Regions from separate parts of the Paenibacillus sp. P5_B5 genome, predicted to be linked through region 2. Evidence: riboswitches for the same ligand, from Rfam matches in the RefSeq annotation. Region 2 holds a riboswitch; the other holds the start of a gene.
The links. A riboswitch is a leader RNA that binds a small molecule or an ion and turns the genes downstream of it on or off. The one in region 2 is predicted to bind FMN.
Positions count from the first base shown of each region.

Region 1: linked by a shared signal. The riboswitch ahead of AC1DOK_RS00390 (DMT family transporter) and the one ahead of ribD (bifunctional diaminohydroxyphosphoribosylaminopyrimidine deaminase/5-amino-6-(5-phosphoribosylamino)uracil reductase RibD) in region 2 are both predicted to bind FMN.

Region 1 covers NZ_JBFULK010000001.1:67,841-76,081, reverse strand. The annotation lists gene AC1DOK_RS00415 (PIG-L family deacetylase) at 1-254, opposite strand, end outside; gene AC1DOK_RS00410 (DUF1806 family protein) at 258-581, opposite strand; gene AC1DOK_RS00405 (DUF441 domain-containing protein) at 715-1,173, shown strand; gene AC1DOK_RS00400 (hypothetical protein) at 1,728-2,531, opposite strand; gene AC1DOK_RS00395 (manganese-dependent inorganic pyrophosphatase) at 2,742-3,674, opposite strand; gene AC1DOK_RS00390 (DMT family transporter) at 3,818-4,756, opposite strand; FMN riboswitch at 4,892-5,056, opposite strand; gene AC1DOK_RS00385 (hypothetical protein) at 5,195-5,350, shown strand; gene AC1DOK_RS00380 (ABC transporter ATP-binding protein) at 5,507-6,490, shown strand; gene AC1DOK_RS00375 (ABC transporter permease) at 6,487-7,290, shown strand; gene AC1DOK_RS00370 (ABC transporter permease) at 7,296-8,078, shown strand.
Region 2 covers NZ_JBFULK010000001.1:249,606-257,846, reverse strand. The annotation lists gene AC1DOK_RS01295 (DUF2953 domain-containing protein) at 85-768, opposite strand; gene scpB (SMC-Scp complex subunit ScpB) at 868-1,476, opposite strand; gene AC1DOK_RS01285 (segregation and condensation protein A) at 1,445-2,221, opposite strand; gene AC1DOK_RS01280 (site-2 protease family protein) at 2,252-2,953, opposite strand; gene ribH (6,7-dimethyl-8-ribityllumazine synthase) at 2,953-3,423, opposite strand; gene AC1DOK_RS01270 (bifunctional 3,4-dihydroxy-2-butanone-4-phosphate synthase/GTP cyclohydrolase II) at 3,513-4,721, opposite strand; gene ribE (riboflavin synthase) at 4,840-5,532, opposite strand; gene ribD (bifunctional diaminohydroxyphosphoribosylaminopyrimidine deaminase/5-amino-6-(5-phosphoribosylamino)uracil reductase RibD) at 5,633-6,751, opposite strand; FMN riboswitch at 7,013-7,259, opposite strand; gene AC1DOK_RS01255 (right-handed parallel beta-helix repeat-containing protein) at 7,386-8,241, opposite strand, start outside.

The DNA.
Region 1 (8,241 bases), 180 kb from region 2:
ATCAATCCCATATAACGAAGCTCCGATATTACAACAGCACGACAAGCTTCCTCTAGCTCTTGTTCTCTGACCTTATACATCGTTTCCCTTGTCACACTTGGAGGAATGCCTACTCGGCGCCCCATCTCGCCCTTTGTTGCGCATATAAGTGTGATATCAGCACCTTCTGCGGCATACTTCGCGAGTGTCCCCCCACAAATAAATGACTCATCATCGGGATGGGCAAGAACGAGCAATATTTTACGATTTCCCATCATCTATTCCCCTTTCCCAAAAAGAAATGGAGATAAGCTTAGCTCAAGTACTGTCATGATCCGCCCTTGATCATCATGTCCCGCAAGCAGTAGTCTGCCTTGACCATCAATTTCAAAGTCCGTCAGACCTTCCATTCGAATCCAGCCCTCATCTTCCATACGTAGAGCAATCCGGTAAGGACCAACACCCGCTATGTAGGTTTGAATAATGTGAACAGAGATATTCCTCAGAAATCCTCCTGGTATTACCTCTGCATGTATGAACGCCTTCTGATTTTCATAAGTTTGAAGGGCCTGTTTGACTATTGTTCTGTCGATACTTTGCAATTCCTTCGTCTCCTCTTTCGTTATGAGATACATAAATTATAGCATAATAATAACAAATTTCATTTTCAACTATTCAATTCATGTGCATACTTAATATCAAGTAGACCTAACACATACACAAGGAGCAAACCAAATGTTGTCTAATGTTGATGCAAGTGCACTACTTCTATTACTTTTTGCAGGATTAGGTGTTGTCAGTAACAATATGACCGTATCCATTGCAATGATTATCTTATTGTTTATGCGAGTAACCAATTTTCAGCAAGCATTTCCTTGGTTCGAAAAATATGGTGTAACAGTGGGTATCGTAATTCTAACAATTGGTGTCATGACCCCGATTGCAAGCGGTAAAATATCATTACAAAGCGTACTCCAATCATTCGTTCATTGGAAATCACTGCTTGCAATTGGTGTAGGTGTACTCGTGTCTTATTTGGGCGGACGTGGAGTATCACTCATGTCCAGCGAGCCAACTATTATTTCCGGATTATTGATTGGCACCTTGATCGGAGTTGCCTTATTCCGCGGCGTAGCTGTTGGTCCATTAATTGCTGCAGGAATATTATCATTACTACTAGGGATTGGAAAATAATCAATCCCTAGTAATGAAAATTACAAGATACCTCTTTACTTTTCAGTGTTTATCATGTATAATTATTAATTAGGTTTTCAAAATGAATCCACATAACACCCCAGTAAGAGGAAACGGATCTCGCCGTCTCTTGGAAGGCGCGTTTCCCAAAGTGATCATGAATCACTTAGTAAGGCATCTCCCCTTTATTCTTTCCTCTATTGTAAGTTATCCTAATCCGGTGTTAACCCGCGATTCATTTACTCTCTTGGTAATAAAAACGATCAAATCCCAAAGTAGTATCGATTTTATGTTAGCTAAATTCAGAACTGGCACGGTCTAGGAACCGTAAGAACGATTGAGAGGTAGGGCTTTCGTTGTTTTAGCCGTAAAGAGTTGGTCAAGAAACCAAAACTAATAAAACGTTTTCTGTAAATGCTCTGTCTGAGCCGCGTTATAGGGAACGTTTTTTTGTATGCAACAAGAAGAAACTAATACTTTCTTATATAAAAATAAAACAAGCTTACCCCTCAACAATATCTGGGCAAGCTTGTTATTCTGTATATGAACGGAGACTATTTACTTGGCTGTAGCTTCTCAATAAACTCAATCGCGTTTTCTTTGTGCTGAACTTCCTTGGATATACTAACTAACTTATCTTTTGATCCCATCATCGGTATGTCTGTCCACAATGGACTCTTGGATAAATCTTCTTTACCGGTTATTGTACTTGGATCTTCGAACAATTCTTGCTCGATAAGTTGGTCATAATTCATCTTGTCCATAATATAAACATCGCCCTTCTTAGTCATGAGATCAAGCATACTTTTTTGTATATATGCAGGATCAACCTGACCTTCTAGGGGACGATAAATAATATCTACTTTAATTCGTTTCCATTCAGGGAATTGCTTCAATAATATTTCTTCAATCTTCGGTATTTCATTGGAAGCATAGTTACCAACGAATAGTACTTCTAGGTCTGGCTTAGGCAATAATGCTTCCTGAGCTCTAATTTGTTGACGATCAACCGCACCTTTTATCGAGAACCCAATGATTGCTAGAATCACAATGCCGACAATAACATGAACCTTATAGTAATGAAAGAAATGAGCAAACCATTCTTTATTCCAGCCCACCTTAACAGGGGCCATCTCCACTTTCTCAATTCCCTTTATGATACGATAAGCTTCATTAAGCTCGTCAATCGTAACCATTGGTTCATCTGAAACAAATGCAGGGTCTTCTTGAAGCTTCTTCTCCATAGCACGATACTTTTTGAGTAAAAGTGAATATCTACGCTCAATTTCTTCATCTGAAGCATTCTCCGATACACCGAGTATTTCTAGTGATCGTATGCGATCCATCTTTTCATTCATAGTTAACTAGCCTCGCTTATATATGTGATTGTTAACATTGTAGCACATTCAAATCATGAACTAAACATTGTAGTGATGTGATGTATGCCTCTTTGCAGTAATCATTGATGTACAAACATCAAAAAAAGGATGCCCTGCGAAAGGCATCCTTCAATTTAAATGACATTTGAATCAATTTCATAACTGATCTAAATAGATATTTTGATTCATTTACAATGTGTTAAAAATATCCGTTAATACGGGAACGATTTGTGATTTACGTGATACAACACCTTTAAGAACCGCTTTGTTGTCAACGAGTGAAACATTATATGCTTTCTCAACAGCATGATTTACCGGTCCAAGTACTAAAGCAACAGAATCGTTATTCAGAATATCCGTCACAACGAATACGAATAGATCTAGGCCTTTATCCGCAATAATTTGGGCGATAGCTGCTTCTAACTCTGCTTGTTGAGAGAGAACATCATTAATATCAACTGCGTTTACTTGAGCAATTTCAACCTTAGCTGTGCCCATTTGGAATTCCTTCGCGTCAAGAGAGATGAGCTGAGCTATCGTTTTATCACTTAAATCAGCACCTGCTTTAAGCATGTTCAGTCCATACTCATCAGCAGATACGCCAGCGATTTCTGCTAATTCGCGTGCTGCAGCAACATCCTGCTCTGTGCAGGTTGGCGATTTAAATAAAAGCGAGTCTGAGATAATGGCAGATAGCATTAAGCCCGCGATTGTTTTAGGAACCGTTACCCCATTCTCCTTATACAACTTATTAAGAATCGTCGCCGTACAACCAACTGGCTCTGCACGGTAGTACAAAGGTGCACTTGTTTCAAAATTAGCTATTCTGTGATGATCAATTACTTCTAGGATTTGAACCTGATCGATGTCAGAAGCACTTTGTTGGCGCTCATTGTGATCGACCAAAATCACACCTTTAGCTTCATTCGCTACTGTTTCAGTAAGGCGCGGTGCATCTACTCCGAAATAGTTAAGTGCATACTGTGTTTCACCATTAACCGTACCTAAACGGATAGGCTCAACATTGAAACCTAAGCTCGTTTTTAAATTAGCATACGCCATAGCAGAACAGATGGAATCTGTGTCAGGATTTTTATGCCCGAAAATTAGAATTTTATCCATAGTATTACTCCTTAGTCTTCTTTATTTAGCATGAAAAGTATACCTTAGAACGATGTCTTCGATCAAGAAGAAAGCCGTATATATCCTAATCGATTATACACGGCATATGGTTATTTATGAAATTAATGATTCGTGAAAGGTCCTTAGTTCTGCCTTGAGATGAAATACAATGCGACCCAAATCAGAATGAAACCGAATATTTGAGCTACCGTAATAAGCTGACCAAATGCAAACCAGTTCACTATTACCCCCACCATCGGGAACGATAGTTCTGCAAATGTCGCGTAAGATGCTTTGGTCGTCGATAAACCACGATAGTATAGAATGATACTAAGTAACCCTGGAATAAATGCTTGGAGCATAATATTGATTGTGATCGTTCCCCATGCGGATGATGGGACACTCCAGCTTGGTGCTTCCACCAGTATTAAGGTACTGAGAAGTGGAACAGCTAACAAGAAGCGCAGTGACGTTACCGTCCCATACGACATTTTATTTAAGAGTAATCTACCCATCACTGTCGATCCACCCCATAAGAAGGCGGCACCTAAGGCAAGTAAGCTACTCGTACCCAATACGTCATTTACATTTCCTATTGGGATGCTCCAACCGAAGGTAAGCAAATATGTACCTGCAATCGCAAGTAGAATGAACCATAAGAAACCTTTGGGAAGCAATTCTTTGAGGATGAACCTAGCTAATATGATTGCAAACACCGGCTGTAGTTTCTGCAAGAGAAGTACAGCATTCATATTCCCGACTGCGAATGCTTCCGTGAACATAATTGTTGCGATTACAGAACCGCCCCAAGACAAGAACAGCAGCGCTCCAACATCTCGTAAGTTACAACCTTTTAATTCTTTGCGATGCAGCCATAACACTGGAACTGAATACACAAGTAGTAACAAGTGCTCAATAAATACAATTTGAGTTGATGTGATATAATCGAGGGCCATAATCCGGAATAAAGGGCCAAGTCCCCATAAGGCAGCAGCAAACATAACAAACCAAATGCCGCTTTTACTTACACGATTCCCGTTATCCATTTGTAAAGTTGATTGCGTTGTTTTCACCATATCCAATAACCTCCGAGGTTGTTGAATATAGGATCTTATTAAATTGAAGAAGACATACCTAATAATCCATCTTGTGGATTATTTCATGACTATTAGCGCATCTGAGCTGTTTTATGCATAACTCTGTATAAAAAGCTTGTTTGCGATCTTCTTCCATCCGGACTATACCGTCGGCCTTGGAGTTACACCAAGTCAGTCTCTAATGAATAAGCAGCATTACTGCATACGTCCATAAGAGAGTCGCGGGCTTGCACTTTACAGTACTTTACCGCCGATTGGGAATTTCACCCTACCCTGAAGATCCTAATTCAAACCTTTATTTTGTATTCTTATATTCTATCATTATAGCGAGTTTCACATAGAATACAACGCTTTAATTCCGAAATTATTAAAGTATAATAATATTGAATTATCAATTTTATATGAAGGGGTGATCAAGTAAATATGAGTGTGAAACCACTACATCACCTTCTAGAAGAACATAATTTCAACATACAGCAATTATATAAAGTTGTCGTTAAGAATAATTGGATGGAAGCAACGACTGGAGATAACTACTGGAATCAAGAGTATGCTCGAGCACTAACCAACTTTTATTAGATGCTTGCATCTTTGTAATGTGATTAAGATATTGTTATTACCACATGCTGATTTATTGATCATGGGAAATGCACTATCATTTCTTGTTGACATGCCTATCACCCAATGGTAATATTATCCTCCTGTCTATCAAAACTGAATTGGAGGAAACCATTTGTGATTAAGCTCAGTGGTATAAGCAAATCTTTTAAAGTGGCGAAAAGGTCCTCAGGATTTACAAATGCGGTTAAAGCGCTCATTCGCCCAGCGTTTACGCAAGTAGAAGCACTTCGAGATATTTCCTTCTCAATTGAGCCAGGTGAAATCGTCGGCTATATTGGTCCGAACGGTGCTGGTAAATCCACAACCATTAAGGTGATGAGTGGGATCCTCGTGCCAGATCAAGGTGAATGTACCGTTATGGGATACACGCCTTGGAACAACCGAACCGAGTACGTGAAGCATATCGGAGTTGTATTCGGACAACGTTCTCAGCTGTGGTGGGATGTGCCAGTCATTGACTCATTCGAGCTGCTGCGTGATATTTACAATGTCCCTCAGAATGAATATCGCAAAACGCTAAGTTTATTAATCGAAACACTAGATCTCCAAGAAATCATTCACACACCTGTCCGTCAGCTTAGCCTCGGACAACGCATGCGATCAGAAATAGCCGCCTCTCTCTTGCATAGTCCCAAAATTCTGTTTCTCGACGAACCAACCATTGGTCTTGATGCCGTATCCAAAATAGCAGTTCGAGATTTCGTACGGACCATTAATAAGGAGAAGGGCGTAACTGTTATTCTAACGACACACGATATGAATGATATCGAAGCCTTAGCTCAGCGAATCATTATGATCGGTAAGGGCAGCTTACTTTATGACGGTAATCTTCAAACGCTGCGAAATCAATTTGGATCACATAAAACAATTGCAATTGATTACCTTGAGAATCATCATAAACCATTGTACATCCCTGGTGTTTCGATCACCTCATGGTCTTCAGAACGGGCCGTACTGCAGGTTGACACTGGACAAATCAGAATATCCGAAGTACTTACTAGATTGTCAAATCAAGTCGAGCTCCTCGATGTTACGATCGATGCCCAGCCAATCGAAGACATTATCATTCAATTATATAAAGAGTACCAAATATCATGAGAGCTTATCTATCGATATTCAAGCTTCGCATGAGTACAGGTCTACAATATCGTGCTGCTGCTATGGCTGGCGTGGCTACCCAATTCTTCTGGGGCTTTATGATTATCATGATCTACGAGGCTTTCTATACGCAGTCCTTAGATCATGCACCCATCTCTCTATCTCAACTAGTAACCTATATTTGGCTTCAGCAATCCTTCCTTTCCTTCGTCATGTTATGGTTCAGAGATAATGAGTTATTTCAATTAATCACAACGGGTAATATTGCTTACGAGCTGTGCAGACCAAGTGACATCTATGGTTTATGGTACGCCAAGCTGCTTGCTCAGCGTATCGCAAGCGCCTTACTTCGAAGTTTTCCGATTCTTATCGTAGCCTTCTTTTTACCAGAGCCATATCGTTTTGCACTTCCAACTGATATTACGACATTCGTTCTATTTGCTATAACTCTCTTGCTAGGATTATTTATTCTAGTTTCTATTTCCATGCTCCTGTACATCTCAGTGTTCGTTACGATGTCACCTATGGGCTCATTACTCCTATTTGGGGTGTTCGGTGAATTCTGCGCAGGTATGACCATTCCGATTCCTCTCATGCCGATTTGGCTGCAAAATATCCTCAGTATACTACCATTCAGATGGACTGCAGATTTTCCATTTCGCGTCTATACAGGACATATTCCGAGTGAAGAAGCTTTAATGGGAATTACGATTCAACTCATATGGCTCGTTGTGCTTATTGGATTAGGTAAATTCCTAATGACGAAAGCGCTTCGAAGAGTCGTTGTACAGGGAGGTTAATGGTTATGAGACTGTATGGTAAATATCTGCTCATTCAATTCAAATCACAAATGCAGTATCGAACATCCTTTTATCTTCTAATGTTAGGCCAATTTTTCATTCCATTCACTGTATTTGCTGGCCTGTACTTCTTATTTGAACGCTTCGGACAGATTAAGGGTTGGGATTTTTATGAGGTAGCGCTAAGCTTTGCGGTCATTCATATGGCTTTCGCTATTAGTGAGTGCTTCGCACGTGGATTTGATGTATTCTCAAGTCTTGTTGTGAACGGTGATTTTGATCGTTTACTCGTTCGACCTCGGAGTACAGTCGTTCAAGTACTTGGCTGGAAGTTCGAATTCAGCCGTTTTGGTCGCTTACTTACGAGCCTGACCATTCTAACCTGGGCGTTAGTCAGCCTACCAATTGAATGGTCTATCCTTAAGATGATCACTCTACTCTTAATGGTCGGGAGCGGTGTATTCATTTTCACGGGTATCTTCATTCTTGCTGCAAGCCTTAGCTACTGGACCATTCAGGGCCTTGAAGTCGTCAATATTTTCACAGATGGCGGAAGAGAAATGTCCCAATACCCACTTAACATTTATCATAAATGGGTAACCCGCTTCTTTACCTTCGTCATTCCGTTTGGTTGTGTAAACTATCTACCCTTGATGTTTATTCTAGATAAACCTGAAGCGGACAATATCCTATACGCATTTGCTCCACTCGCTGGTTTCCTGTTCATTGTACCTTGCTTACTTGTCTGGCACATTGGTGTCAGGCATTATAGATCTACGGGGTCGTAGGCAGCAAATAAAGAGAATATGCTTTTTAGATTTAATTTGCTCCTTCCTTAATGATAAAAACAAGAACCGCTGAGACACGATTGCTCGGCGGTTCTTGTTTTTATTGATTTTTTATTGATATTTAACTAGCATATAGAAGATGAATTGCATTACAAGAGGAGCA
Region 2 (8,241 bases):
TAAGTAAGAACATTTATTCACTTTGTTAATTAGTTTGTCCTCATTTCAATCCATTTATGTATGGAGTCTTAAGGTCCATTCAATTTACATTTTCTTAAGTAAGACGCTTTTCCAAACTTGAAAGCCTTTAGGTACCTTCATAATTCGGATGAGTAAGCCTATCAAAGCGGACAATAAATGAATAATCCTTACTCTACACGTAAATTGAATTTCAGTAGAGAAATCCCAAGTATTGTATTGAGGCATGACAGACATCTGTGGAATATTTCCTTTCATTTGCACAAAATGAATCCCGTAACCAACAAGCATCGATTTCAATGCATAGGCAATGCCAACCATACTAGCGGTTACAGGTGCGTCATTAAGACCAATTCTTGTATTCCACCGAAAAGAAGTACACTCAATTCTTCCAAGAGTTTGCTTGATCCAGCTACCCAATTGAATTGTATTCATTTGCAACTGTTTAAATTTATTTAAATAATTCTTAATAACTCTTTTGTTCACCTGATTCGATGATGCTTGCGTTTCTTCATTCGCATTCTCATTAATTTGTTCTTTCTTAAAAATGACTCCCTTACCCCAATTAGCCAATTTTAGCGTAGGGATATCAATTCGAATTTTAATAATCCCCCATAGAGCTTTAAATTCGACCATTACTTGATCATCTTTACCATCTCGCTTTGCAACCATTTTAGTTTCGATAAATGTCCAGGTTAGAGCAAATAATACACAAACAAGCAGTAAGAAGCACCATAAAAATAACGTCATAACTAACCTCCGGTGAACCTAAAGTGGCGTACCAACAAAAAAACTCCGATTGGAAGGTTTTTCTTCCATCAGAGTTAGTATAACAAGCTTTTTATAGGATCATACCTTACTTACCACATCTTCAAATGTCATTTGCTGATTATCCAATTTCTCAAATAACATCCTTGTCTCTTCTTCAAGATCAATTTGACCTTCAATCACAGCAGAATCAGGCAGTTCAGCTAATGATTTGAGACCAAAATATTCAAGAAATTGCTTGGATGTACCATACAGAATCGGTCTACCAACCGCTTCAGCACGACCAATTTCCTTAATCAGATCTTTACCCACTAGTGTCTGCAAAGCACGTTCAGACTTTACTCCGCGTATTTCTTCAATGTCAATCCGAGTTAGTGGCTGCTTGTACGCAATAATTGATAATGTCTCTAGAGCTGCTTGAGACAATGTAGACCTAGTAGGAGAATGGGCAAGCTTCTCAAAAATAGGGGCATGTGCTGGTAATGTCGTCAATTGATAGGCTCCTGCGACTTCAACAATTTGAACCCCTCGACGACCTTGCAATAACTCCTTTTTGAGATCTAGAACGAGCTCTGATGCCAAATGTACATCAATCTCAAGTACCTCTGCAATGGCTTTGGCATCGAGGCCTTCATCTCCGCTAACGAATAACATCCCTTCAATAGCTGACTTCATTTCCCGTAATTTCAACCGCGTATCCCTCCCCTCGCGTCATAATTACGATTTCGTCAAATGTCTGGAATTGATAACATATAACGACATTCCGTTTCATTAACTCTAACAAGGCTAAGAAAGTAACAACAATCTCTTCCCGTGTTAACTCATAATCAAATAGCTTGGAAAAAAGCAGCTTACTACTTTCTTCTAGCTTCGCTATAATTTCAGTCATCCTATCCTTAACAGATATCTCATCGCGACGAATTCTAGCAACGCTAGTTCGCCTCGTCAATCTTCGAAGTGATCGTTGAAAAGCAAGTAATAAATCATTAACATCCAGTCCTTGAACAGGATTCTCTTGCTTACGAGGTAAGAAAGGAGCTAAATCCTCAGGTTCTCTTGTGAAAACTAGGCTACGTTCAACCTCTTTTTCTCGAAGAACATCTGCAATAGACTTGTATTTTCGATACTCGAGCAACTTCTGAACAAGCTCCATCCGAGGATCGAGTTCTTCATCATATAAACCTTCTTCAATCTCAATAACAGGAGGTTTAGGTAATAGCATTTTACTTTTGATAGAGAGCAGAGTGGCCGCCATAACAAGAAATTCACTTGCTACATCAAGCTCAAGCTCGTGCATAGCTTGTACATATTCTAGGTATTGATCCGTAATTTCTTTTATCGGAATATTGTAGATATCAACCTCAGATTTATCAATAAGATGAAGCAATAGATCAAGGGGTCCTTCAAATACATCTAGCTTATATTGTACTTTCATTGAAGTCCCCCCCTCCTATTTTCTTGAAAATTAAATTCCAACTATAATCGATATCCATCGTTCTAGAATAACATAAATTTGGCCTAGGAGCCAACGTCCAAGTGGAACCACCATAAGAAAAATCACGAAGCATAAACCGATTATTTCCCATAGAGAAAAACGCCGACCTATACCTGATTTCTCCTGCCCAGCGGCATTCTCATTCGCACGATTAATAGAGTTATAAGGTTCAAGGCCTAAGAAAGAGCGAAGTGCATACCATCCCCCTAGTGGGTATAGCGGAATCAAGTGAAGGAAAGCATACATTAAGTTCACAATCATACTAAATTGCACGAATTGAGACCAGAACTGCCCCATCGTAGAGACATCGATACCACTCGTCAGGATCATGCGATGAATAAACCAGAACAACACACCTATCAGTAAATTCGCTAGTGCTGGAGCAAGCCAAACAATAACTGAACTTAATCGCGAAGATTTCTTGAATCTCCGCGGATCTATCGGCATTGATTTAGTAAAGCCATAAGGACCGAACAAGACCATTGCCAGCCCCAAAGGAGTGATATGTACAGCAGGATTGAAAGACAATCTCCCTTGTTCACGAGCTGTTCGATCACCTAGCAGGCTTGTTGTGTACGCGGACACGCTGTTATACAGAGTGGACGCCAGTAGAAATGCGAGCACTCTGTACAGTAACGTATCTAATTGTAAATAAGATGCGATTTCTATCATTATGATGAGAATTGTTTGCTTAGGTTAGCCATCTCAATCGCTGTTGTTGCAGCTTCCCAGCCCTTATTACCAGCTTTAGTACCAGCACGTTCGATCGCTTGCTCAATCGAATCAACAGTCAATACTCCGAAAATGGTAGGTACACCCGATTGTAAAGAAATAGCAGCCACTCCTTTAGTAACTTCATTCGATACATATTCAAAATGTGGTGTAGACCCACGAATAACCGCTCCTAGGGTAATAACAGCATCATATTTATTGCTTGTGGCCATCTTATTCGCAATGAATGGAATTTCGAATGCTCCTGGTACCCAAGCTACTTCCACTTCATCATCTTGCACGCCATGACGTTTAAGTGCATCAAGCGCTCCTGATAATAGCTTACCTGTAATAAATTCGTTAAACCGACCAGCAACGATTCCATATTTTAATCCACTTGATACTAAATGACCTTCATACATTTTTGGCATAATCGAAACACTCCTTCTGCTGTCTTTTGTTGAGAATGATAGTTCTTGTTACAATGATAGGGTATATTAGACATGTTTTTGTTAAAACATTAATCCTCAAATTGAAGCATATGTCCAAGCTTGCTTTTTTTGGTGCGCAAGTAACGTTCATTATTATCATTCTCTTGCATTTGGATAGGAACCCGTTCAACTACTTCGAGTCCATAGCCTTCAAGCCCTTTGATTTTGCGAGGGTTATTCGTTAACAATCGTATTTTACGTACACCAAGGTCTTTGAGAATTTGTGCCCCGATTCCGTAATTGCGTAGATCGGGAGCAAACCCAAGTTTTAAATTCGCTTCAACTGTATCTAATCCCTGCTCTTGCAATACATAAGCTTTCAATTTATTAATTAAGCCAATCCCTCGGCCTTCTTGTCTCATATATAAGAGAATTCCACAGCCTTCTTCTTCGATCTGTTGCAGTGCTGCTTCAAGCTGCGGACCACAGTCACATCGATGGGAATGAAATACATCTCCAGTTAAACATTCTGAATGTACACGGACAAGAGTGGGTATATTCGGATCAATCGTACCCTTCACAAGCGCGATGTGTTCTTGTTTATCCACTCGGTTCGAGTATACGCTCGCTTTAAATTCACCAAAATCAGTTGGAAGCTTAATTTCGGCTTCGCGCTGCACCAAGTTTTCCTTGAGGTTACGATACTGAATTAAGGCTTGAATGGTAATGATCTTCAGCTCATGCTTATCCGCAATTTTCATCAAATCAGGTACGCGTGCCATTGTACCATCCTCTTTGATCACTTCGCAAATAACACCCGCAGGATATGACCCACACATTCTTGCTAAATCAACTGCAGCTTCAGTATGACCAGCTCGGCGTAGCACGCCACCCTTCTTAGCAATGAGCGGGAATATATGCCCTGGCCGGCGGTAGTGTGATGACTTCGCCCTAGATGAAGTAATCGATTGAATCGTATGTGAACGTTCAAAAGCCGAAATACCTGTCGTTGTTTCTACATGGTCAATTGAAACCGTAAATGCCGTTTGATGATTATCCGTATTACGAGCAACCATAGGTGCTAAGTCTAGTTCCTGTGCACGCTCCTCAGTTATTGGCAAGCATACAAGACCACGACCCTCTCTGATCATAAAGTTAATGACCTCTGGAGTCGCTTTCTCCGCAAGCGCAATAAAATCCCCTTCGTTCTCACGATCCTCATCATCTACAACGATAACAACCTTACCTAACATTAGATCATAAATGGCATCTTCTATTGAATCGAATTTCTCTTTCATCTTGATAAACCCCTCCTATAGGTGATGTGGATATCTTGTTGAGTAAGCTGCGTGGACGGATTGTCCTTACGATCGCTATGCAACGCATATGGTCCTATCAATAGCTGCACAGACCAATTTACATAAATCCATTATCGACTAAGAAGCTTTCTGTTAATGAACTCATGCGTCCACTCTCTGCAGTTTTACTACTGTTCCTGGGATTTCCTATTCCGTTCAACTGCCCAAATAGCAGTCTTTCAATATATTTCCCAAGAATATCGCACTCAACATTTATTGTATCTCCTGGCTTCTTAAAATGAAGAACAGTTTCAGCAAGAGTGTGAGGAATTATGGATACAATGAACTCTTCATCTAATACATCTACAATTGTAAGTGAAATTCCATCCACTGTTATCGAACCACCACGCATCATATATTTCATGTGATCGGTGTGCTCGGGCTTGAAATGGAACACAACTGCATTCTCTTCAACCATACGAGATTTTAGCTTTGCAGTGCAATCCACATGCCCTTGTACGATATGTCCTCCAAATCGCCCACCAGCTAACATTGCTCGCTCCAAGTTAACAGGCATCCCAGCTCTTAGCTCACTTAAATTCGTTTTGCGATACGTCTCGGGCATGACATCGACTGTAAATGTAGTTGTCTCAAAAGCAGTTACGGTTAGGCAGACCCCGTTAACAGCTATGGAGTCACCTAGCTTTACATCGTTCAGAATCGTTCGTGCTGAAATGGTAAGCAGCATCGCCTGACCACTTCTACTTACGCGATTCATTGTGCCTACTTCTTCAATAATACCTGTGAACATCTGACACCTCCTTTCAATGAAATAGAAAAGCGTAGTATTGGCCAATATCGTGCAAAAACCCAGCCGTTTACGTTGCCATAGATTATGGATAATCTAAAGGTTAATCTAAAGCAGCCTTATATCTAGGATAACCAATTAGGCAAATATCGCTGCCAAATTGCTCAACACGCAAGCGATCCAGTTCAATCGCATCAGACATTCGTTCAAAACCTTCAAAAGCGAAGTTCGACGGGGCGCTCGAGCCGCCCCCAATAATCTTAGGCGCGTAGAACAGCGCCATCTTGTCAATCAGGCGCCGCTCGAGCATGGCGCCTGCAAGACCTCCGCCTCCTTCTAGCAGAATGGAGGCGATGTCTCGCTTGCCCAGCTCGCTGAGGGCAAGCGGTAGATCTACGTGCGGGCCATCGCCGCACGTTAGCACCTCAACGCCGAGCGCTTCAAGCTCGGCGCGGCACGTGGCTGACGATCCTGTGGTCGTCAGCACGATGGTGCGCTGCTGGGCCGTGCCTTGCAGCGCGCGAGCTGACGGCGGGACGCGCAGCGCGCCGTCTACGATGATCCGTACCGGTTGCAGAGCCGGTACGGATAGCCTTGTGCTCAGCTGCGGATCGTCAGCGAGCACAGTTTCTGCGCCAGCCATAATGCCTACATGCTGATGCCTCAGCATGTGGACATAGGCGCGCGAAGCTTCTCCGGTGATCCACTTGGAATCACCTGTTTTGGAAGCGATATGACCATCCAGTGTCGAAGCAAGCTTTAGTGTTACCCATGGCATACCTGTAACGATAAACTTGTTAAATACCTCGTTCATCGCTATGGCTTCTTCCTCCAGAATGCCTACATCAACTTGAATCCCTGCATCAAGCAGCTTCTTTATTCCTGAACCTGCTACTAAAGGGTTAGGATCTAGTGCTCCAACGACAACTCGTTTGACTTTCTGATTGATAAGTCTATCGCTACAAGGTGGTGTCTTACCGTAATGTGAACATGGCTCAAGCGTGACATAGGCTATACATCCTTCTGCTTTATTTCCTGCCATATGTAATGCATTCACCTCTGCATGTGCTTCCCCTCTTTGTAGATGGGCACCCATACCAATAATTCGGCCATCCTTCACTAACACGCACCCAACGACAGGATTGATCCCTGTTTGCCCCGTAGCGCTCTTAGCCAAATCTAGCGCAAGTCGCATATAGTACGTATCGCTGAGTAACTCCATTCATCACACCTCCTGATCATCAAGAAGCAGCTTTCCCATCTGTTTCGTTGAACACAAATAAACCCCGTCCATATAGGAACGGGGCTTTGAGAAAATGTCAAGTGCAATGAGGCGACCATGAATCACAAAATAACATCATGAAGATGAGTAGATTTAACTTGTCATGACCTTATAGGTATGACAAATAAAACCACCTTTGTTACTTTATGAGCATGTGAATAAAAGAACAACTTAAATTAAAAGTTGCTTTCCGTCTATGCAGCTCTCCTTCTCCCATCCAGACTATACTGTCGGTTCTGGTCTTGCACCAGATCAGCCATGGAGAATACAAAAATCTCGCGTTCTCCACAGGTCACGGACTTAGCTTAGAAAAAAACAACCCTGATTTTTAGAGTGTTGTTTCCACTGTCATAAAGTTAATTGATTCGTTCTTTATAACATAGAAAGTAAAAAATACTTTCTAGGCATCACCGTCGGTCGGGAATTTCACCCTGCCCCGAAGGATTGTATGAAATTAGTAATGCAGAATTAATTCATAAGGGGGCAATACCACCCGTATGAATTTAATTCGTTGACTGCATATTATCATTTTGCTATTTAAATAGCAAGGTAGTAACTCACCCGTGTTACGGTATTATTGAATCTCTCGAAATAAGTTATTCCCGATCATTTTGTTCGTTTGAAGTCTGGAATCGTTAACCAAAACACCCTTTTGCCAACCGATAAATGTGTTTTTTGAGACCGTCACACCATTAGAATTTTGGATGGAAAATAAGCCGTACTCCGAGGGGAGATTACCTTCTACAAGCTCAATGGTATTATCTTTGATGGAAATTTGATTGCAGCCTGATGATATATATATACCTATTACTTCGGCACGAATGATATTGTTTGAAATGATAGAATCCTGTGCATTCCACATATAGATTCCCACACCTAAATGATCGGAGAATCCTGCAACCGGACTGTTTGTATCTTTCGCAATATTCTCGATAATATTGTCTGTAATCGTTATGTCAGTGCTCTTCTTACCCGATGGTGGAAAAATCTCAAGCATCTTCATTCTATTATTGTGTATTGTTACATCTCGAGCACTTGAAATACGCATTTGACCGAATTCTGAACTTTCAATATGTATACCACTAAGATTCCACAATAAAGCATCTTGAAAGCGTGAGTTCCTGACAATAATTCCTGCCGATCTGTTCGAAGAAGCTGCATCCAGTCTAGTAAATGTGCAGTTTATAACCGTAACTCGCTTGACTAGGGGTTTCTCTGGCTCGATATCAAGCGAACCGGTTCCTGTACTATCTGTGATCTTAACATCGTAGCCATGAACAACCGCAATATCCTGACGACCAATGGACTCAAATGTAGATGCTTCAATGTTCACATACTGTGGAACAATTTTTAATTGTCCATCCTCCGTGATCCGGATGCCATCCCCACACATATTCTGAAAATGAACACGCTTGATCAAGACTTCTTTG